3 regions of the Kocuria atrinae genome follow, and region 1 is predicted to be linked to each of the others. Evidence: predicted binding sites of a transcription regulator. Region 1 holds the regulator's gene; each other region holds the start of a gene.
The links. Region 1 encodes LexA, which represses DNA repair genes until DNA is damaged. Its sites were predicted from a motif close to TCGAACANNTGTTCGA; they were not measured.
Positions count from the first base shown of each region.

Region 1 (7,560 bases):
CCGGCGACAAACGCGCCCAGCACCATGGTCAACATGGCGAATGTCATTTCTCGACCTCCGCACCATGCTCGGGCATACGGTCTGCCATGCGACCGGTGCGCGGCAGCGTTCCCAACCAGTTGCGCAGCAGAGCGATGCCGGCCGCCGAGGATTTCTCCGGGTGGAACTGTGTAGCGCACAGGGCGCCGTTCTCCACCGCCGCCACGAACCGGCCGCCGTGTTCGGACCACGTGACACCTGGTGCCTTCATCCGATCGATGGTCTGATCGAAATTCCAGTCCTGCACGCCGTACGAGTGCACAAAGTAGAAGCGCTCACTCTCGATGCCTTTGAAGAGGACCGAGTCCTGGGGCGGTTCCACGGTGTTCCACCCCATATGGGGAACCACCGGGGCGTTCAACCGTTCCACCGTTCCGGGCCACTGGGCCAGGCCCTCGGAACGCTCACCGTGCTCGACGCCCTCATCGAACATGACCTGCAAACCCACGCAAATGCCCAGGACGGGACGGCCGCCACTCAACCGACGGTCAATGAGACGAGGAGCCTGAACCGACCGGAGGCCGTCCATCACGGCGGCAAACGCACCCACACCGGGGACCACCAGCCCATCAGCGTCCATGACGTCATCGGAGTCGGCGCTGAGCTTCACGCGAGCCCCTGCGGCTTCCAGCGCTCGCACGGCCGAATGCACATTGCCGGCACCGTAATCGAGAACGACGACACACGGGGCCTGTTCCGTCTCGGTCACCTGTTCATTACCGGGGTTCACAAAGCTCCCTTGGTGGACGGGATGGCATTTGCCATGCGGGCATCGGGTTCAACGGCCTCGCGCAACGCACGTGCCAGGGCCTTGAACTGTGCTTCCACGATATGGTGCGGGTCCCGACCGCGGATCACGTCAATGTGCAGGCACAACTGGGCGTGGTAGGCGAAGGACTCGAACACGTGGCGGGTCATGGAACCGGTGAAGTGACCGCCGATCAAGTGGTACTGCTGGCCTTCGGGCTCGCCGGTGTGCACCACGTACGGGCGACCGGAGACGTCGACGACCGCCGAGGCCAGCGCCTCGTCCAACGGAATGGTGGCCTGACCGAAGCGACGGATACCCCGCTTGTCGCCAAGGGCCTTGAGAAACGCATCTCCGAGCACAATGGCGGTGTCCTCCACGGTGTGATGCACATCGATGTCGGTGTCCCCGTGAGCCTGCACGTTGAGGTCGATCAGAGAGTGCTTGGACAGCGCCGTCAACATGTGGTTGTAGAAAGGCACCGTGGTCTCGATATTGGACTGGCCGGTGCCGTCCAGGTTCAGTTCCACGCGCACGGTGGATTCGCTTGTCACGCGTTCCACCACGGCCGTACGAGGTGAGTTGGTTGGGGACATAACGGGGTGTGACTCCTCGAATTCTGCAAGCGCCTACCGGATACAGCGGCGCTCTCCAGTTTAGTAGGCGGACCTGATGGGCCCGCTCGGTGACGGACAGGTGACTTACCCGCGGGTCATTTCTGCTGCAGGTAGTTCTCCACGGCGGATAGGAACGCGGTGGTCTCATCCTCCGTGCCCGCGGTCACGCGCAAGTGGCCCGGGATACCGACATCACGCACCAGCACGCCCTGATCCAGAAGGCTCTGCCACATGTGCTGGGCATCCGCCATGCCTCCGAAGAACACGAAGTTGGAATCGGACTCCGCGGGTTCGAGGCCCATGCGCTTGAGATCGTCAACAATGCGGTCCCGCTGCATCTTGATGTCTTCCACGGTGCTCAATAGGACATCGCTGTGCTCGAGCGCAGCAAGCGCTGTGGCTTGGCTGACCGCCGACAAGTGGTACGGCAAACGGACCAGGCGAATGGCGTCCGTGACTTCGGGGGCGGCAGCGAAATACCCCAGTCGGGCACCGGCCAGCGCAAAAGCTTTACTCATGGTGCGGGTGACGATCAGCCGGGGGCGCCCCTGGAGCAACGTCAGCGCGAATGGTGTACCGAAGCGAGCGAATTCCGCGTACGCCTCATCGACGATGACCATGGAGTTGGATTCTTCCGCGGCCTCGTATACTGCCTCGACGACATCCAGGCCCAGGGCAGTACCCGTGGGGTTATTGGGTGAACACAGGAACACCACGTTCGGCCGGTGCTCTCGGACCTGGGCTGCGGCGGACTCCGCAGTCAACGTGAAATCATCTGCGCGCTGACCCGCAATGAATTCGGTCCCGGTTCCGGACGCGAGCAGGGGGTACATCGAATACGTCGGCACGAAGGTCAGAACGGAACGGCCGGGCCCACCGAAAGTCTGCAAGATTTGCTGCAGGATCTCGTTGGATCCGTTGGCGGCCCAGAGGTTGTCCGCCTCGAGATCGTGGCCCAAATAGGAAGCCAAGGCAGTGCGAAGTTCAGTGAACTCGCGATCCGGGTAACGATTGAGCTGTCCTGCGGCCTGGGACACGCGTTGCGTGATGGCATCCACCACAGGTTGCGGGACGGGATGGGTGTTCTCGTTCGTGTTCAGGGCAACCGCAACATCCAGTTGGGGTGCTCCGTACGGGGACATGCCCCGCAGATTCTCACGCAGGGGCAGGGCTTCTAGGCGATCGAGATTGTGGCTCACTCCCCTAGCTTAAGCGCCGGGCAGTACTTCCCACGATTCAGGGTGCGGGGATCTCCAACAACTGACCGGCGGAAAGCTCAGATGACGCCAATCCGTTGAGCTCGACGATGTCATCCATGACCTCGCGAGTATCGCGCTGCGGGTCAGCCGCATAGGCGATCTCCCACAGGGACTGGTCAGATTGAACGGTGACGGAGTGGGTCACCGGCTCACTCATGGGATCGGTGTTGGCCTGGACAGTGGACGGCAGTAGGAAAATGACCGCGACCACCAACAGTGCGGCGGCACCCGTGATGAGCGGCAGCCCGATGAAGACAAACCGTCCGCGGCGGGTCAAATTGAGCTTGGGTGCGCGGGTGATGGATCGAGCGCTGGCGGGCAAGATATGTGTGGTCATGGCAACCTCCTGGTGATCTTTCCGGTGACCGCGGGATGAAGCGGCAGGGTGTTCGAACCCTTTCCCCGGCGTTAGAACACGTTTTCGAATATCTGCGTTAAGTTCTAGCACGGGTGTACGAACCTTGTCGAGAGAAAAATCGAACATGTGTTTGAGTCCTCACTCTTGGCGCACTAGTCTTGAAGCAACGTCCGTACTAGTTGATCGAACATCTCTGACACGCATAAGCGGCAGGATCGAACTCGGCGGGTACAGAGTTCGTCGCGGTTGACCCGCGGTCGGAAAATGGTGAAAGGACCCCAGCTCGTGAGCACACCTTCCCCCTCCGGTTCGGAGTCCCAGCGGCCCCAACGGCCGTTGACGGCGCGCCAGCGCACCATCCTGGGTGCGGTGCAGCGAGCCATCGGTGACCGTGGTTATCCCCCATCGATGCGCGAAATCGGGGACATCGTGGGCCTCGCATCTCTGTCGAGCGTGACCCACCAGCTGGGCCAACTCGAGAAGCTCGGGTACATCCGTCGTGATCCTCGACGCCCCCGAGCCATGGAAGTACTGCGTCCGCTCTCGGAGGCTGAACTGGCGAGGGAACTCGGTGACCCTGAACCAGCCGAGCAGTCCACGGCTCCCGCCGCCGGATCGGTGCACAACGTCACGCAGCTGCCCGCCGGTAGCTCCGACGACTCCATGGCCTCGGTGCCATTGGTCGGTCGAATTGCCGCCGGTGGCCCCATCACGGCCGAGCAATCCGTCGAAGACGTGTTCTCACTGCCGCGCGAATTTGTGGGCCACGGCGATCTCTTCATGCTCAAGGTGTCCGGCGATTCAATGATCGACGCCGCCATTTGCGACGGTGACTGGGTCGTGGTGCGCCAGCAGAACACAGCCGTGAACGGAGAGATCGTCGCGGCGCTGCTCGACGATGAGGCCACGGTCAAGACCTTCCGTCAGCGCGACGGTCACACGTGGCTCTTGCCGCAGAACACCCAGTACGAGCCCATCCTGGGAGATCACGCCACCGTGATGGGCAAAGTGGTCTCCGTTTTCCGCTCACTCTGAGACACCCTCCCAACCTTCGAATCAGGCCCGGTAGGTGAACACACCTACCGGGCCTGATGTCTATGAGTGGAGTTCGTGCAGCGACTGCTGAGCGGTTGGCCGAGCCGAATTACTGCGAGCTACTGAGCCGTTTCAACGCGCCGAGCACTTTGGTCTTGTCTGCGGTGGGCCACAACGGTGGCAGGGACTTGGTCAGGAAGGTCCCGTAGCGCGCCGTCGCGAGCCGGGAATCCAGGACCGCAACCACGCCTCGATCGTTGTGGGAACGAATCAAACGTCCCGCGCCCTGGGCCAACCTCACTGCCGCGTGGGTGGCGGAGACGGCCATGAACCCGTTCCCCCCAGCGCGTTCGGTCGCCCTGGTTCGAGCGGTTCCCAGGGGGTCGTCGGGACGAGGGAAGGGGATGCGATCGATGACGACCAACCGGCATGAGTCCCCGGGCACATCAACGCCCTGCCACAGACTTATGGTGCCGAAGAGGCTTGCTGTGGGGTCGTCCGTGAAATCCTTGACCAGCGATGGCAAGGATGCTTCTCCCTGGCAGAGAATTTCGGTATCGATCAGCTCTCGTAATTTCTCAGTGGCTTCTTCGGCGGCGCGGCGGGAGGAGAACAGCCCCAGGGCTCCACCGTTGGACGCCTTGACGAGTTCAGCGAGTTCGGCGAGTTGATCCTCGGACACTCCCCTGCCCGGCTTGGGCAGATGCCGGGCCACGTAGAGAATGCCCTGCTTGGGGTAGTTGAACGGGCTCCCGACATCCACCCCTCGCCACGGTGGTGCACCGGACCCCTGCAGTCCGAGGGCTCCGGCCACGGATGAGAACGATGACCCGACCGCCAATGTGGCCGAGGTCAGCACCACCGTACGGCCGTCGAAAAGTCCCTCTCTCAGGGCTCCCGCCACGCTGAGCGGGGCAATGTTAAGGGTCGCTGGTTCGCCCGCGTCCGGTGACACGTACCCGGAAGACTGGTCCCAGCGGCCTACACGAGAGATCCACAGAACATCATGGTCCGAATTGGCATTGAGCATGCGATCAGCGGTGTCCAGGATCTCTGAGAGTCGCGATCGCGCGGCATGCCTACCCGCGTCCTCTGCGTTGGAATCGCCCTTGGTTGCGCTGAGTCCGGCGCGCGCTGCGTCCTGGACACCGCGCACCGCGTAGACCTGCTCCTCGGTGAACCCCCGCGGCAGCAAGCCGTTGGGATCGCTGTTGAAAGCTCGGTCGAAGGCGTCCGCGGCCTTATCGAGATCCTCGTGTGGTGCGGCAGTGTGCTTACGGACTCCGCTCGCCGCTGCGCGAACCGCCGCGCCGGACAGTGCACCCGTGACCGCGCCTGTGACGCGGTCCTGCAATTCATGGGCCTCGTCCACGACCACCACATCGTGTTCGGGCAACACCGCCAAACCTTCGAATGCGTTGATGGCCAGCAATGCGTGGTTGGTGATCACCACGTCCGCCTCGCCGGCCGCCAGCCGAGCCTTCTCGGCAAAGCATTCTTCGATCAGCGGGCACTTGCGCCCGATGCACTCACGAGCGGTCACGGAGACCTGCCGCCACGCGGCGTCTGAAACACCCGGTTGCACGTCGTCCCGGTCCCCGGTTTCGGTGGACTCGACCCACTCACGCAACCGTTTTACCTGTTGCCCCAGCTTGCCCACGGCGGCCTCCCCGCCCCGTGCGGAACCGGCCGGCGCCGCAAGATTGAACAGAGCGGCGTCGTCATCGGTGGGATAACCACCGCCGATCTTATGGAGGCACGCGTAATTGGAACGGCCCTTGAGCAGAGCCACATTGGGCCGGTGATCCAAATGCTCCTCGACCGCGTCCAACACGCGCGGCACATCGCGTCCGGTGACCTGCGATTGAAGGGCCAAGGTCGCGGTGGAGATGATCACGGGTTTATCCGCAGTCTGGGCATGCTCGAACACGGGAACCAGGTAGGCCAGGGACTTACCCGTGCCCGTGCCGGCCTGAACCAGCAGGTGTTTGTGCGTGTCCAAGGCCTCGGCCACCTTGGCGGCCATGAACCGCTGGCCTTCACGCCGCTGCCCGCCCATGGCGGTCACTGCGGCGTCCAGGAGCTCGAGCGAATCCTTGGCCCCGGGCAGGGTTTCGGGGCGAATGTCCGAAATATCTCGCCCGGTCTCATCGATGAACGGGTCAGCCATACCTATGCGGTTTCCGCACCGTTCTGGCCCGGCAGCGTGTCCTGTGACGACGCCGCTCCAAGCCGATACTGCTCGAGTTCCGCCACAAGGTTCCCCCGCACGCGCACGCGCAGCCGAGTGCCTTCCTCGGTGTGCTCCGTGCTCAGGATCTCCGCGTCTTGGGCGTGCAACCGTGACACGACCTCACCGTGGACGTACGGAATCAGCAGATCCAGCTCGTGATCCGGGCGCGGAATCGCGCGCGAGATCAGCTGCTTGAGTTCCTCGATGCCCTCGCCCGTGCGCGCAGAAACCGCGACGGACGGGCTCTCGTGATTGAGCAAGCGGCCCAGGACCACTGGATCCGCAACATCGGATTTGTTCAGCGCCACGATCTCCGGAATGTCGGTGGCACCCACGTCCGCGAGGACATCTCGGACAGCTTTGAGCTGGCCCTCGGGGTCCGGGTGGGAGGCATCGACCACGTGCACGATGACATCGGCGTCAGCTACTTCTTCAAGCGTGGAGCGGAATGCTTCGACCAGCTGCGTGGGCAGTGAGCGCACGAACCCGACGGTGTCCGAAAGCGTGTAGCCGATGCCGTCAGGAGTTTCTGCCTTGCGCACCGTGGGATCCAGCGTGGCGAACAGAGCGTTCTCCACGAGCACGCCCGCGTCCGTGAGGCGGTTGAGCAGCGAAGATTTGCCCGCGTTGGTGTACCCGGCAATGGCCACCGACGGAACGGAGAACCGCTTGCGGTTGAGCCGCTTGGTTTCGCGGGCGGGCTTCATGGCTTCGATCTCGCGGCGCAGCTTGGACATGCGCTGACGAATACGGCGGCGGTCGAGCTCGATCTTGGTTTCGCCCGGGCCACGAGAACCGATACCTTCACCAGCCGCCGCGCGACCGCCGGCCTGCCGGGACAGTGACTCGCCCCAACCACGGAGGCGGGGAAGCATGTATTCCAGCTGGGCCAATTCGACCTGCGCCTTGCCCTCCTTGGACTTGGCGTGCTGGGCGAAGATGTCCAAGATCAGACCGGTGCGGTCGATGACCTTGACCTTGACCACGTCCTCCAACGCGCGGCGCTGGGACGGTGCGAGTTCTGCATCCACAACCACGGTGTCCGCGCCGGTTGCCGCAACCACGTCCTTGAGTTCGATGGCCTTACCCGAGCCCAGGTACGTTCCGGGATCCGGGTTCACTCGGCGCTGGAGCATGCCGTCCATGACCTCGGAGCCGGCAGTTTCCGCGAGTGCTGCGAGCTCACGCAGGGAGTTCTCCGCGTCCGCCAGAGTGCCGGCGGACCACAGGCCCGCGAGCACCACCCGTTCCAGACGAAGTTGGCGGTATTC
Region 1 covers NZ_BAAAQA010000018.1:29,608-37,167, forward strand. Annotated here, with positions in the region: gene ABD283_RS09425 (hypothetical protein) at 1-47, opposite strand, end outside; gene hisH (imidazole glycerol phosphate synthase subunit HisH) at 44-769, opposite strand; gene hisB (imidazoleglycerol-phosphate dehydratase HisB) at 766-1,383, opposite strand; gene ABD283_RS09440 (histidinol-phosphate transaminase) at 1,500-2,603, opposite strand; gene ABD283_RS09445 (LysM peptidoglycan-binding domain-containing protein) at 2,641-3,000, opposite strand; gene lexA (transcriptional repressor LexA) at 3,307-4,056, shown strand; gene ABD283_RS09455 (ATP-dependent DNA helicase) at 4,166-6,226, opposite strand; gene hflX (GTPase HflX) at 6,229-7,560, opposite strand, start outside.

Region 2 (7,560 bases), on a different contig from region 1:
AGGCCATGGAGCAGAAGGGCCTGGACCCGGAGCGCGATGCTGAGAAGTACGAGGCCGAATGGCCCGCAGTGCTCGAGCACTACGAGAAGTCCACCAAGGCCGAGCACGAGGAAGTCATTGAACTGGGTGGTTTGTACGTTCTCGGTACGGAACGTCACGAATCTCGCCGCATCGATGATCAGCTGCGTGGCCGTTCGGGCCGTCAGGGAGATCCGGGTGAATCCCGTTTCTACTTGTCGCTCGCCGACGATCTCATGCGTTTGTTCAACCCCGCGGTGGCCCAGCGCCTCATGGCGGTCGCTCCCGACGACGTTCCGGTCACCGGACGCATGATCACCTCAGGTATTGCCAACGCGCAGAACCAGGTGGAGGGCCGTAACGCCGAGCAGCGCAAGAACGTCCTCAAGTACGACGACGTGCTCAACCGGCAGCGCGAGGTGGTCTACCGTGACCGCCGTCGGATCCTCATGGGGGACGATATCGCTGAGCAGATCCAACAGTTCGTGGACGAGGTCATCACCACGGCGATCGAGGATCGCACCAGCGTGGGCCACTCCGAGGACTGGGACCTGGATGGGCTGTGGGAAGCGCTGCGCGAGCTGTACCCCATCACACTGACCCAGCAGGAAATCATTGACGAGGCCGGCGGCCGCCCGCGGCTGACCGCCGATTTCCTCACCGAGCAGATCCTCTCGGACGCCAAGCTCGTCTACCAGGAACGCGAGGACGAACTCGGTTCCGAGGCCATGCGCAACCTGGAACGGCGAGTGCTGCTGTCCGTGATCGGCCGCCGGTGGCCCGAACACCTCTACGAGATGGATTACCTCAAGGAGGGTATCGGATTGCGCGCAATGGCCCAGCGTGACCCGCTGGTCGAATACCAGCGCGAGGGCCACCAGATGTTCAAGGGCCTGATGGACACGATCCGCGAGGAAACCGTGGTCACCATGTACCACTTGGAAGTTCGTCGCCAGCGCACCGGTCAGGACGGCGGAGAAGTGGAGATGGCCCGACCGCAGCGTCCGGCTTTCCTGCAGTACTCCGCTCCCAACGAGGACGGTGAGCCGATGGCCCGCCTGGAGTCCAAGGACAACCACCAGGCACCGGTGGGCGAAGGCGCGCAAGCCGCAAAGGCTGCCGAAGGTACTGGCACCCCGGAGGACAGTCCCGAGCCGACCGGCAACCGTGCTCGACGCCGCGCACGCAAGGGCGGCAGCTCCAAGAAGGGCTCGCGCAAGTAGCTCCGGTTATTGAATCCGATGACTACGGGCGGCACACATCATGTGTGCCGCCCGTAGTCATGGTGATTCGGTTCACCGGGAGGGGCATTTAGGCCGGAATGGGTGTGAGGGGCGTGAATGGTGCTCAGCCGACTTCCAAGTGCACCACGCGCCACTGCCGGTTGATCCGCTCGATCCTCAGCGCCACGGCCCGCGCCCGCACCGATTCTTCGATGATCACCGCAGCTTCATAGCACTCCGGCGCGGGGGAGCAGACCCTGACCCTGCGCACTCGCGGGGCCTTGTGGACCTCGAAGAGTGAGGCCCGATCTCGGTACTGTTCCTGAACCAGTCGGAGCATGGCAGCGCGTTGTTCGAAACGTTCCACGACATCCGTAGTCGTCCACCGGGCAAGCTGCGTGGCGGGGCGGGTGCCGCCCAGGATCTCGACTGCGGCCTGAGCGATACTTCGGGCCATGGCCGTTACGCGTTCCAGGTCATTCTTGTGTGTGAGGCCCGCTCGTGACCTGTCCGCCCGCCATGTATATCCGCCAGAAGGTGGCTGGGGCGCGGAAACTGATGTGGCAACACTCATGACGTGGCTCCTTCGACGGGCAATGCACTGGAGTGGACTTCTAGTAGGTGTGGTGGAACCCGCAGTTGGTCCCCGGGACGGATCAAATGACCACAGTTCTGGAGATCGTTGTGCTCCATCCACGTAGCCGTTTGAGCGGCAATCTGCGCTTGGTCTGCGTGCGGCCCTAAGAACTGGGCGGTCATGTCCCAGAGGGTGTCACCCCATACGACAGTCACGGTCGAGTCGGTCACGCGTTTCGGAGCGGGTAAGACTTCGGTTGTCTCGGCCCAGTCCTCAGGCACGGTGGCATCCGCAGACCCCGGGGGCGTGGCCGCATCAGGGGAGTCGGCAGCGGCCGAGTTCCAAGATTCAGTGGGCAGCGCCGGAAGCGCCGGAGCATTGTGCGGCCCGGATCGGTCAGGTCCGGACCGGTCCTGTTCGCTGTCGGTCTTCGGGGTAGCTTCGGGTGACTGCGCGGAAGCAGAATCCGACGGGCCTGTGACCGATGCTGCTGACTCTGTCTCGTCGAGCTGGCTGACGCTCGACTCGGAACCTGGCCAGAAAGGGTTGACGGGTTCTGTCGCCTGGGCCGCGGAGACGGTCACCAAGTGAATTCCGACAACGGCACCCACGGTGCGGGCGATGAGCCGCGGTGTGAGGTGTGTGGCGAACTTCTCCACACGGCGCCATCGCAGTCTGCGTGCAGTTGCAGCGCACGCGAGCATCAGCATGCCTCCGAACCACCAGGCAGCCAGCAGGACACCTGCCACGGCGGCCATGAGGGCCACGGCAAGATCCGCGTTCAAAACCGTGTGGCCACTGCGATATCGATCCAGGAGGACCAACCCCAGCGCCATGAGCACACCGGACAACAGCGGGATGATCAAGGTGGTGAGTGCGAACTCCAGGCGAGGCGCCGTGGCTTCAACCTCAGAATGCTGAGCTTGTTTCATCACTCTGGACCTCGAATCATGTCGTTTGATGCTGTTTGATGATGATTAGATCATTCAGTGCAAAGTGATGCGCGTCAACCATCCATGCGAGTTCATGGAAGTGCGGTGTCATATACCGTTCTTGCAGGGCGTGATGTACTGAATCGACATGATGGCCAATGTTGTGGGTGGCTGGACCGGGATCACCAGGGGGAGATCGTGCGCTGGGAAGAACTCTTCGCGGACATGGAAGCGCAGTTGGCCCAGGCCGAGCAGCGCAGTGTGGAGCTTGAGGCCGCAGAGACTGCCAGAGCGGAGCTGTCCCGTCTCACATTGGCCGAGCGGCTCTCGGCCCACCGCAATCAGACGGTGCGATTACTCCCGGCCCACGGAGATGTTCTCGAGGGCGAGCTCACCGACATCGGTGCGGGTTGGGCAGTCATCCGGGAGCGGTATTTCCAGCACCTGGTCCCGCTGCATTCCGTCGTGTGGTGGGAGGGCCTCTACCGCCGCTTCGAGATGACCAACGAGCGGGCTGTCCTGCGGAAGTTGGGCATGGGGCACGTGCTCCGTGCGCTGGCGGCATCGAGAACGCACGTCCGGGTATTGCTTCTGGACCCGTCCTCCCGCGGCGATGTCGAGGGCACGCTGGACGCGGTGGGCCATGACTTCTTCGACTTGGCCCTGCACCCGAATGACCAGTTCCGACGCCGCCACGCGGTCAAAGCTGTGCGCACGGTGCCTTTTAGTTCAGTCGCGTTGATTTCTTCGCCAGACAGCGCCTGAGCGCAGCCCGAATCAGCCTATCGAGCCTTCGCGGACAGCCTGCTCGGTGCGCTCGTAGCCCTTTTGGATGTACTCCTCGAGCTTCTGGGTTTCCACGCGCCATTGGCCACGGCCACCCACCTGGATGGCGGGCAGCTCTCCCGAACGAACCATGGCGCGCGCCTGGGCCACGGAGATCGAGAGAATCTCGGAGACATCCGACAGCGTGAGGAAACGTTGCTGTGCCATGGATCGATTCGCCTCATTCCAGGAGCTTTGATGCGGTTTGATGATCTCCAGTGTCCCACGGATGACTGAGAAGCGGCAGGTTGTGCACAGAAACCTTTGGCGTTGATCGTGCTGGAGCCCAAGATGTCCACATGTTTCGCAACCTGATTTCCCCCGGTGCGATTCACAGTGCACACTCATGAAAGATTCGGTGGGGGCCGAATCGACTCCGGGGGAAGGGAACATTCCATGTCCAGCGATTCGCAGCACGACACCACAACCGCACAGCGGTTCAAGAAACCTACGTGGCGAGACCCCCGGTTGGTGGTCGGATTACTGCTCGTGCTCACGTCCATTGCGGCCGTGGTCCTTCTCATCTCGGCGTTGAACCGCACTGAGCCCTACTACGTCGCCGCGCACGATCTTTCGGTGGGGCAACGTGTCACGAATGGAGACCTGGTTCCGGTAGATGTGAGGCTCCAGGACGCCTCACAGCACTACGTTTCGGCGGAAACCGACCTCCAGGAGGGCGACGTCCTGGTGCAGCGAGTCCCCAAGGGGCAACTCTTGCCCACCAAGGCAGTGGGTACGGCTGACGAACTGGACCGCAGTCCGGTGGGTATCGCCCTGGAGACCCCCTTGCCGGCTGAGGCCGCGGCCGGGTCGCGAGTGGATGTGTGGGTTGCTGATCAGAAGGCCTCAGGACGTGGGTATGAGAGCCCGCGCAAATTGGTCCCCGGTGCAGAAATCTCGAAGATCGACACCACAAACTCGGCACTGGGGAGTTCGACAGGTACCACGGTGCATGTCTTGGCCACGCCGGCCCAGGTCGAGCCGCTGGTCGATGCCCTGGGAAATAGTGCCAAGGTGACGCTCGTGCTCAACCCCACGGGTGGTGACTCATGAGTATCTCGGTGGTCACCCTGGGCACGGGTACGTGGCCGCTCGTCGATCAAATCGAGCGACAACACGGGTCCGTGACCGTGGTCCGCCGGTGCCTGGATCTTTCCGAACTGCTCGCGTGCGCCCACTCGGGCATGGCGCGGGTGGCGCTTCTGGCCGAAGGCGCGGAAGAACTGACGGCCAGTCTGTTGGAACAACTGTCCCTCAGCTCGGTTCGGGTGCTCGTGTTGGCCGGACACGATGAAACGCGTCTCACGGCCCTGGGCGTAACCATCGTGCCCGCGGGCGCCACAGGGGATGAGGTCATGGATCTCATCGAACAGGTGGCGGAATCGCCGGTGCCGTTGCCTTCGAACCGAGGACACTCCCACGCGGATGGACTCCCAGGAGCCGCCTCAGATTCGGTGAAAAGTGCGGCACCCACGCAGGAAAGCGACCCGCTGGAATCCGTTGCGAAGACTGACGCGTCGGACCGTTCTGGATCCCGTGACACCGGCAGGATCATCACGGTGTGGGGTCCCATGGGGGCACCGGGGCGAACGATCACGGCACTGAACGTTGCAGCGGAACTAGCGTTGACCGGTTCCCGAGTTCTCCTGGTCGATGCGGACACTTATGCCGCAGCAATCGCTGCGAGCTTGGGGATGCTTGAGGAAGCAGCGGGATTGGCCCAAGCATGCCGACTTGCCGACCAAGGCAAGCTGGATGCTGAAGGTCTGCAACGCTGTGCCACGCGGGTGTCGGTGGCGGGGAGCACGCTGGACGTCCTGACGGGCCTCACACGACATGATCGTTGGCCCGAGGTTCGGGCCGCCGCACTGGAAACGGTTCTGGTGCAGGCACGGAACGCCTACCAAGCGGTGGTGGTCGATACGTCCTTCAGCCTCGAATCTGACGAGGAGATCAGCTTGGACATGATCGCCCCGCGGCGGAATGCGGCCACGCTGAGCGCATGCGCGATGGCCGACACTCTGGTCGTTCTGGGGTCGGCTGACGCACTGGGAATCCCACGATTAGTCAAGACACTCCCGGACCTCGCCGAGGTAGCGCCCACCGCGCGCCTGCTCGTGGTGATCAACAAACTCCGGAAGGCCTCGGTGGGGCGTTCGGGAGCGGAATCGGTTGCTGAAGCCTGGGCCCGCTTCTCGCCCGGCCACGGTATCGACGCGACCTTTGACTGGGATCCGGGCGCGTGCGACGAGGCCCTGTTGGCCGGCGCGGTTTTGGCCGAGTCTGCCGCAAAGAGTGGCTTACGGGAGCAGATCGCGCAACTGGCAGCACGCGCGCTCAGGCCCGAGAGCGACGTCGTGGAGGGGCCCTCGTCGGCCGGAAAGGCACCGGGGACTAGGCTGGGGCAACGAATGGGCGCGTGGTTGCGCCGTTGATTTTCCTCTGAGAGTGAGTGACCCGCCGTGGCGTTTACGGACCCCCTCCGTTCGATTGATGATTTTGATGCGGGCGATGCCGAATGGCTGCACCTGTTGGTGGGGGATTGGCAGCTCGTGGCGGACCTCGGTTTTGCGGATCTGCTGCTGAGCTTTCCAACCCGGGTCATCTCAGCGGAGGACAATCCCACGGGATCCGCCATTCCGGCCCCGGACAGCGACTTCACGGTGTTGGCGCACGCACGCCCCACCACCGGACCCACGGCCTTCCACAAAGACATGGTGGGGGAGACCATCCCCGCGTCCGACGCCGCCCCCTTGCGTTCCTCGTGGGTCGACCAGCGCATCGAACGCTTCAAACTCACCGCGAGTGAGACGCAGCCGGTGAACTCGATCTTGGTGGTTCCGTTGGTGCGCAATCAACGCACCATCGCAGTGGTCAGTATGACTCTGGACCCTCATTTCGGTCGCCCGGTATCCCAAATGGAAACCATGTACCGGGAAACGGCCCAGGACCTGTTACGCATGGCCAACGAGGGAACGTGGCCGGATTTCGCGGTGCGCAGTGATTCGCGGCGGGGCGCACCCCGTGTGGGTGACGGCATGATGCGCTTGGACGCCCAGGGTCGCGTGGCGTTCTGTTCTCCGAACGGGCTGTCCACCTTCCGCAGGCTGGGGCACGAGGGCGATGTGACCGGTGAGAATCTGGTCTCCATCGCGCGAGGGCTCGATGTCCGTGGCAATGGGGTGGACGAGACGATCGCGCCCGTGCTCGCCGGGACCATGCCGTGGCGCGGTGAGCTTGAGGCCGGGAACGTGTCCGTGACCCTCCGCGCCATTCCCCTCCGCCAGGGGCCTTCGCGAACCGGGGCGCTCCTGCTGTGCCGGGATGTGACCGAACTCCGGCGTCGAGACCTGCAGCTGGTCTCCAAAGATGCCACCATCCGCGAAATTCATCACAGGGTGAAGAACAACTTGCAGACCGTTTCGGCACTGCTGCGGCTGCAATCGCGACGCATGACCTCGGACGAGGCGAAGCATGGATTGCAACAGGCCATGCGGCGGGTGAGTTCCATTGCCCGTGTCCATGAATCGCTGTCCCATGACATCTCGGAGGGCGTCGATTTCGACGAGCTGATCAGGCACCAGGTCAAACTCGCGGTGGAGACGGCTTCATCCACCCAATCGGTACGCACCGAAGTGCACGGCCGATTCGGCATGCTGCCCTCCAAATGCGCCACGTCCATGGCGCTGGTCATCAACGAGGTCGCGGCCAATGCCGTACAGCACGGACTCAAGGACCGGGACGGAACCGTGTCCATGGTGGTGGATCGACTACCGGACATCGTCAACGACGCCGGAGACGTACGCCGCGTCATCGAAGTGACAGTCAGCGATGATGGTTGGGGCATGGGGGACACCGTGATCGAAGAATCGGGTGCCAGCGCCTTCCGACAAGCAGGGGAGGGCGAAGGGCTGGGCATGCAGATCGTCCGCACGCTCGTGGCCAGTGAGCTCGACGGCAAGATCCGCTGGCAACCTCGCGAGGG
Region 2 covers NZ_BAAAQA010000002.1:17,904-25,463, forward strand. Annotated here, with positions in the region: gene secA (preprotein translocase subunit SecA) at 1-1,241, shown strand, start outside; gene ABD283_RS00685 (Rv3235 family protein) at 1,366-1,815, opposite strand; gene ABD283_RS00690 (LysM peptidoglycan-binding domain-containing protein) at 1,812-2,750, opposite strand; gene ABD283_RS00695 (hypothetical protein) at 2,949-3,515, shown strand; gene ABD283_RS00700 (helix-turn-helix domain-containing protein) at 3,528-3,743, opposite strand; gene ABD283_RS00705 (SAF domain-containing protein) at 3,972-4,628, shown strand; gene ABD283_RS00710 (CpaE/TadZ family protein) at 4,625-6,010, shown strand; gene ABD283_RS00715 (sensor histidine kinase) at 6,038-7,560, shown strand, end outside.
Region 2: ABD283_RS00690 (LysM peptidoglycan-binding domain-containing protein) is a predicted target of LexA. The motif match lies at 2,825-2,840, and genes of this name have one in related genera.

Region 3 (7,560 bases), on a different contig from region 1:
AGGGCATCGAGGTGGCCGCCCGCATGGGTGGCGCGGACACCGCGGGTAACCCGGCACTGGACCTGGCCGTGTCCAAGGCCAAGAAGAACTCCGTGCCCAACGACAACATTGATCGCGCCATCAAGCGCGGTGCCGGCCTGACCGGCGAGACCATCGATTACTCGGAGATCCTGTACGAAGCTCGCGGCCCCCAGGGCACCGCGTTGTACATCGAGTGCCTGACTGACAACAAGAACCGAGCGGCCTCCGAGGTGCGCGTGGCCGTGACCCGTCACGGCGGTACGATGGCCGATTCAGGATCGGTGGCCTATCTCTTCGAGCGCAAGGGCGTGGCCGAGGTGACCAAGACCGACGGCCTCTCCGAGGACGACGTCCTGATGGCCGTGCTCGATGCGGGCGCTGACGAGGTCATCGAAGAATCCGAGGTCTTCGAAGTGGTCAGCGAGGCCACCGACCTGCCCGAGATCCGTAAGGCGCTCGAGGAAGCCGGTCTGGACTACAACAATGACGACCCGCAGTTCCGCCCCACCATGAAGGTGGACCTGGATGCCGAGGGCGCCAAGAAGTTCCTGAAGCTCGCGGACGCGATCGAAGAACTCGATGACGTGCAGAACGTCTATTCGAACGCGAACATCCCCGAGTCCGTGATCGCGGAGCTCGAAGACGAGGACTGAGCCCTTCGTGTCACTCAGCTCGACCACCGGATCGGCCCCGGGACAGCGCATTTTGGCGGTGGACCCGGGGCTGACCCGTTGCGGCTTTGCCGTGGTGGACATGTCGGCCAACCGCACGGGAACGTTTGTGCACGTGCAGGTGAGCGGGACCAAGGCACACGAGGCCCTGGAAAACCGTGTCCTGGCCATCATGGAGAGCGCCGAGGCGCTCATGGACCGGTTCTCCCCGGACGTCGTAGCGGTTGAACGCGTGTTCGCGCAGAACAACGCCCCCACGGTGGTGGGTACCGCCCAGGCCACCGGTGTGGTGATTGCCGCGGCCGCGCGGCGGAAGATCCCCGTCGCGTGGCACACCCCGTCCGAGGTCAAGGCAGCGGTAACCGGGGACGGCTCTGCGGACAAAGAATCGGTCAACCGCATGGTGGTCCGAATTCTGCGCCTGGAAGCACCACCGCGACCGGCCGACGCCGCCGATGCCCTGGCGTTGGCCGTGTGCCACGGGTGGCGAGGCGGAATGGCAGGGATGAATGCGGCGGCCAAAACCTCTACGCATTCGGGTTCACGTCCTTCCTCGGTGCGCGCCGCCGGACTCACTCCGGCTCAGGAGGCCTGGAAACAAGCAGAAGCTGCCTCGCGTCAGCCGAAGGCCCCGAGGGCCGGGCGGTTGCCTCGCCGCTGATGGCGCTGGGTACTGACTGTGCGTGTCCGCGGGAGTTGTTAGAGTGATGCCGTGCTGCAGTTCGTATACATGTTCGAATCGATGGCGGGAACATCCCGCATGACGGGAGCCGCCCAGTGATTGCTTCGGTGACCGGTGAGGTGCGCTTCGTGGGCGCCACACAGGCGGTTGTGGAAGTCTCGGGCTTCGGTATCGAGGTCCAAGCCAGCCCGCATACCTTGGCGGGGCTGCGCACGGGCGCCACGGTGCACCTGCACACCGCCTACATTGCCCGCAAGGACGAAGCGCCGTTGTTATTCGGTTTCGCCGGAGCGGATGAGAAGGAAGTCTTCACGGTCATGCTCGGGGTCTCCGGAGTGGGGCCGCGTACTGCGTTGGCCGCGGTGTCCGTGCTCGGACCGGACGAGACCCGCCGAGCCATTGCCACCGGAGATGACAAGGCCTTCACCGCGGTCCCGGGAATCGGACCCAAATCAGCACGCCGGATCGTCTTGGAACTGGCCGACAAGCTCGTCCTGCCGGAGCCAAAGGAAAGCCCAGCAGCTCAACCGCAGGTGCAGGTGTGGCGCGAACAAGTCATGGACGCCCTCGTGGGACTGGGCTGGAGCGAGAAGGACGCCACCCGCGGTATTGACGATGCCCTGGAGACCCAGCCTGAGTTGGCGGATTCCGGGAACGTCGCGGAAATCCTGCGAGCGGTGTTGTCTTGGTTGGGCACTGCCAAGGGCACGAGCCACGCACGTAGCCGAGGGCGGTCCTGATGGCCTACGAAGAGCGCGGTGCCGTGCAAGGGGAACAACGATTGGTCGGCGCGGAAGGCGATCTGGACGATCAGCAACTCGAAGCGAGCTTGCGGCCAGGCACCCTTGACGATTTCGTGGGGCAGAAGCGCGTGCGCGCGCAACTGTCCCTCGTGCTGGAAGCGTCCAAACTGCGCGGGCGCACCGCGGACCACGTGTTGCTGTCAGGACCCCCGGGGTTGGGTAAGACCACACTGGCGATGATCATTGCCCAGGAACTGGATGTTCCCCTGCGGATTTCATCCGGCCCGGCCATTCAGCACGCCGGAGATCTGGCGGCCATCCTGTCCTCGCTGACCCACGGTGAAGTGCTGTTCCTTGATGAGATCCACCGCATGTCCCGGCCCGCGGAGGAAATGCTCTACATGGCCATGGAGGATTTCCGCGTTGACATTGTGGTGGGCAAGGGTGCCGGCGCCACGTCCATACCGCTGGACCTCCCTCCGTTCACCCTGGTGGGTGCCACTACGCGTGCGGGTTTGCTGCCCGGTCCGCTGCGCGATCGTTTCGGTTTCACCGGTCACTTGGAGTTCTATTCGGTTCCCGAACTCGAACTCGTACTGCGCAGGTCGGCCGGTCTGTTGGATTTGAACATGACCTCCGAGGGCTTCTACGAGGTCGCTTCTCGTTCCCGCGGCACCCCTCGAATCGCCAACCGACTGCTTCGGCGGGTCCGTGACTGGGCGCTGGTGCACGGTGTGGATCGCATCGATGCTCGTACCGCCGGCGCCGCACTGGACATGTACGAGGTCGACGTCAGGGGGCTGGACCGGTTGGACCGCAACGTTCTTTCTGCTCTGGTCACCAAGTTCAACGGGGGACCGGTGGGACTCTCAACGCTGGCCATCGCCGTGGGTGAGGAGACCGAGACGGTTGAGACCGTGGCGGAACCGTTCCTCGTGCGCGAGGGTCTCCTGGGCCGAACTCCGCGCGGACGGATTGCCATGGCGGCGGCGTGGGAACACCTGGGACTCAACGTTCCCGATCACGCGGCCTTCAAGGATCCCGCCTTGCGGACCGCGTTGGCCACGGAGCCTCCGGAGCAAGAACGGGCCGGGCAGGAAGGTCAGCCCGGCGCCTTCTGATCGGTTCCGCAGGCTCCCTCTGTCGTGGTTCAGCGCGCGACCAGCTGAATCCCCTAGACTTGACCGGATCCCTGTGGTGACTGTCGCGACTTCACGCGGTAGCTTCGACCACACAGAAGCCAACATTGTCTACAGAACGGAATTCCGTGATTCTCTCCGAGCAACTTCTTGCCCAGGCCCAGCAGTCAGGCGGGGGCGGCACCGCCTGGTTCCTTCCCGTCATGCTCGTGGTGATGGTGTTGCTGCTGTGGCTGCCCATGCGCCGCCAGAAGAAGGCTCAGGCCCAGATCAAGGCCAAGCAGGCGACCATGGAACCCGGCACGCGTGTGATGACCAGCTTCGGTCTGTACGGCACGGTCCTGTCCATTGACCGCGATGAGAACAAGGCCGTTCTGGAAGTCTCCCCGGGTACCTCCGTGACCGTACACACCCAGACCGTCACCACGATCCTCGACGATCCCGCCACCGAGAATGCCGCCATTGCGCAGAACGGCGCTGTCGACGGCGAAGGCTCCACCGCAGCGGGCGGCGCACAGGAGTCCTACGGTGATCGCGAGCACGACCTGCCCGGAGACAACGTCCCCGGCGATACTGCAGCGGGTAACACCACCTCGGGTAAGGACGTCCCGGGCGATGACGCACCGCGTGGCACGTGGCGCGACAACCGCCGCGATAACGACATCAACTGAAGAAGTACGTGAGACACGGGCCGAGAGCATCGGCCCGTTTCTCATGACCGGATCCCGGCGCGGCCTGCTCAGCAGCCGCACCGACCGTGCGTTGTTGAAGGACAGACATGGCATCAGACAAAGACACCTCGGGCCGTTCGGGCACCGACGAGTCGAAGAAATCCAGCTCCAAGGCCGCCTCACGCGGGCCACGCTCGGTGCGTTCGGGATCTCAAGCGGCCGTGAGCACGGCCAAACGCGGTCTTGTGGCCCTGGCGGTGCTGACCATCGCCCTGGCGGGCATCTTGATCTACGGTGTCACCACTGACCGGACCGGCTGGGATCCCAAGTTGGCCCTGGATCTGGAAGGTGGCACGCAAATGGTGCTGTCTCCGGAGCTGCAGGAGGCTCAGGACGGTCAGGAGATCTCACAGGAGCAACTTGACCAGGCCGTTGAGATCATCCGTCAGCGCGTGGACGGCACGGGTGTCTCGGAAGCAGAGATCAGCACGCAGTCGGGCTCGAACATCGTGGTCTCCATGCCGGGTGTTCCCTCCTCGGAGACTCGGGACCTGATTCAGACCTCCGCACAGATGGCGTTCCGCCCGGTGATCACCACTTCGGAAGGTGCTCCCACCCCGAAGGACCAGCGCACACCGATCGAGGACATCCCGGAACCGGATGCCGAACCCACCGATTCCTCGGACCCCAACTGGGTCACCCCCGAATTGGTCAAGGAGTTCGAAGCCCTGGATTGCTCGGCGCAGCGCCCCCAGGAGGAGCGCAAGGCTCAGGACCCTGAGAAGGCCGTAGTGGCCTGCGACCCGGCGAACAACGCCAAGTACATTCTGGGCCCGTTGGAGATCCCCGGCACCGATATCGACGATGCCTCCTACGGCACGGCGACCAACCAGCAGGGCATGTCCACGGGTCAGTACGCCGTGAACCTGCAGTTCAACTCCGAGGGAACCCAGACTTTCAAGGAACTCTCGGAACGGCTCTACCAGATCGGCCAGTCCCAGCAGGGTGACCCCCGGTCACAGTTCGCGATCCTGCTCGACGGCACGGTGATTTCCGCGCCGTCGATGAACGCGGTCATCAACGATGGCAGCGCCCAGATCACCGGTTCCTTCACGGAAGAGGACGCACAATTCCTCTCCGAGCAGCTCAAGTACGGTGCGCTCCCGGTGAGCTTCAGCATCGAATCCGAACAGCAGATTTCTGCGACACTCGGCAATAATCAGCTGCGCATGGGCATCATCGCGGGCCTGGTGGGTCTGGTACTGGTGTGCGTCTATTCGATGTTCCAGTACCGCTGGCTCGGCCTGGTGACCATTTCGTCACTCTTGGTTGCGGGTCTGATCACCTACTTCGCGATCACCCTGTTGGGCTGGAGCGCCAACTACCGGCTGTCCTTGGCCGGCGTGGCCGGTTTGATCGTGGCCATCGGCCAGACGGCGGACTCGTTCATCGTCTACTTCGAACGCATCAGGGATGAGATCCGCGCGGGCAGAAGTATCCCGGCCGCGGTGGATCACGGTTGGAAACGAGCGCGTCAAACGGTGCTTGCCGCCAAGGCCGTGAACCTGCTTGCGGCGGTCGTGCTCTACTTCGTGGCCGTGGGCAACGTGCGAGGATTCGCGTTCACCCTGGGCCTCACCGCGATAGCCGACTTGCTCGTGGTGTTCTTGTTCACCCACCCGATCATGGTCCTGCTGACCCGCACCAAGTACTTCGGCGAGGGCGCCAAGAACTCCGGTCTCGATCCGGAAGCCCTCGACGCCGTGCCCTTCTACCGTGGCGCTGGGCGGGTGCGTAGCCCCGAGGACAGCGACGGACTGACTATTGCCGAGCGACGTCGTCGTCAAAAGGCGGCCGAAACCCAGGGCGACGGCGCCGCGGCCGGGCCCGCCGAATCCGGCGGATCCAGCGCAGTGGACCAGACCGAACAGACCGAGGGGAGCACCCGATGAGCAACCGACTCGCAAGCTTCGGTAACGACCTCCACAGTGGTCGTAAGTCATACCCGTTCGTGCAGAAGCGCCGGCTGTGGCTCTCCCTGACCTTGGCCCTCGTAGTGATATCCATGTTGATCCCGGTGGTCAAGGGCGGATTCAACCTGGGCATCGACTTCACCGGTGGGTCTGAGTTCACGGTCTCCGGGATCGAGAATACGGACGTCCAGACCGGTGAGGAGGCCGTGGCGGAATCTTCGGACGCCAGCGGCGTGACCGTGACTAATATCGCGCCCGGCACCGTGCGCGTGCAGACTGAACAGCTCAACGACGATCAGACACTGGCCGTCAAGGACGCCCTGCAGGACGCCTACGGCGCTTCCGATGACCAGGTCACGTCCAACTTCGTGGGCCCCACGTGGGGTCAGGGCGTGACCCAACAGGCCCTGTGGGGTCTGCTGGTCTTCGTGTTGCTGGCCACGGTGCTCATGGCCCTGTACTTCAGAACATGGAAGATGTCCGTGTCCGCGGTGGCGGCCATGATGGCAACCATCCTGATTACCGCGGGCGTCTACTCGCTGGTCGATTTCGAGGTCACACCGTCCGCAGTGATCGGATTCCTGACCGTGCTGTCCTACTCGCTCTACGACTCGGTGGTGGTCTTCGACAAGGTGCGTGAAAACACCAAGGGACTGCTGAGCGGAACCGCCCCGGAGGAGAGAGCCAAACGGACGTTCTCGGAACAAATCAACTTGGCGGTCAACCAGACCCTGGTTCGTTCGATCAACACGTCGGTGGTCGGCATTTTGCCCGTGGGCGCCATCTTGTTCATCGGTGCCTACCTCCTGGGCGCGGGTACCCTGAAGGACTTGTCCCTGTCGTTGTTCGTGGGCATCATCGTGGGCACCGCGGCGACCATGTTCGTGGCCGCCCCGATGTACTCGTGGCTGCGCGGGCTCGAACCCGCCGTGCGCGATCAGGAGCGCAAGGTCCTGGACTCGCGTCAGACGGAAGGTGCGCCCGTGACGGCAGACCCGGTTCAGGCCGGTCCGCGCGAATAACAGGCCAAACCTCCGTTACACTCGCCCCCGTACCGTAAGGTGCGGGGGCGTGCTATTAGACTTGATGACTTAGCGCACCGGGCGCAGTAATCATGTCCCGGCCAGCGGTGATCCGTGAGGAGGCTGTGGAACCATGACGACAGAGTCGGATGCTCAGAGCGCAAAGAATTCCGTGCCTCAGAACCCGAATGACAGCCCGGCGGGATCCGCCAGCTCCAGGATCGAATCAGCGGGTACACACTTCGTGTTGCCTGCTTCCCGTCCGGTGTTCGGGCGCGCGGTTTTCCCGGGCCGCAGTGAACGAACACGCTCCACATTGTCCGCGTTGACGGGGGAGTCAGTTCCCGGTTCGCCCGTTCTGGTGCCGTTGTTGCGCACCGTGAGTGTTACGCATCCTGATGAGGACCTATCCGTCCTGGAGCGCGCCTTTGCGGTGGCCGATTCGTATCACGAGGGGCAGAAGCGCAAGTCGGGGGACCCGTACATCACCCACCCGGTAGCGGTCACCACGATCCTCGCCGAACTCGGTATGACCGGTGCCACGCTGGTGGCGGGACTACTACACGACACCGTGGAGGACACCAGCTATTCGCTGGAACAGCTCACGGAGGACTTCGGCGAAGAGGTCGCCGCACTCG
Region 3 covers NZ_BAAAQA010000015.1:118,596-126,155, forward strand. Annotated here, with positions in the region: gene ABD283_RS07115 (YebC/PmpR family DNA-binding transcriptional regulator) at 1-674, shown strand, start outside; gene ruvC (crossover junction endodeoxyribonuclease RuvC) at 682-1,353, shown strand; gene ruvA (Holliday junction branch migration protein RuvA) at 1,470-2,114, shown strand; gene ruvB (Holliday junction branch migration DNA helicase RuvB) at 2,114-3,238, shown strand; gene ABD283_RS07135 (preprotein translocase subunit YajC) at 3,364-3,927, shown strand; gene secD (protein translocase subunit SecD) at 4,035-5,879, shown strand; gene secF (protein translocase subunit SecF) at 5,876-6,922, shown strand; gene ABD283_RS07150 (RelA/SpoT family protein) at 7,056-7,560, shown strand, end outside.
Region 3: ruvA (Holliday junction branch migration protein RuvA) is a predicted target of LexA. The motif match lies at 1,415-1,430, and genes of this name have one in related genera.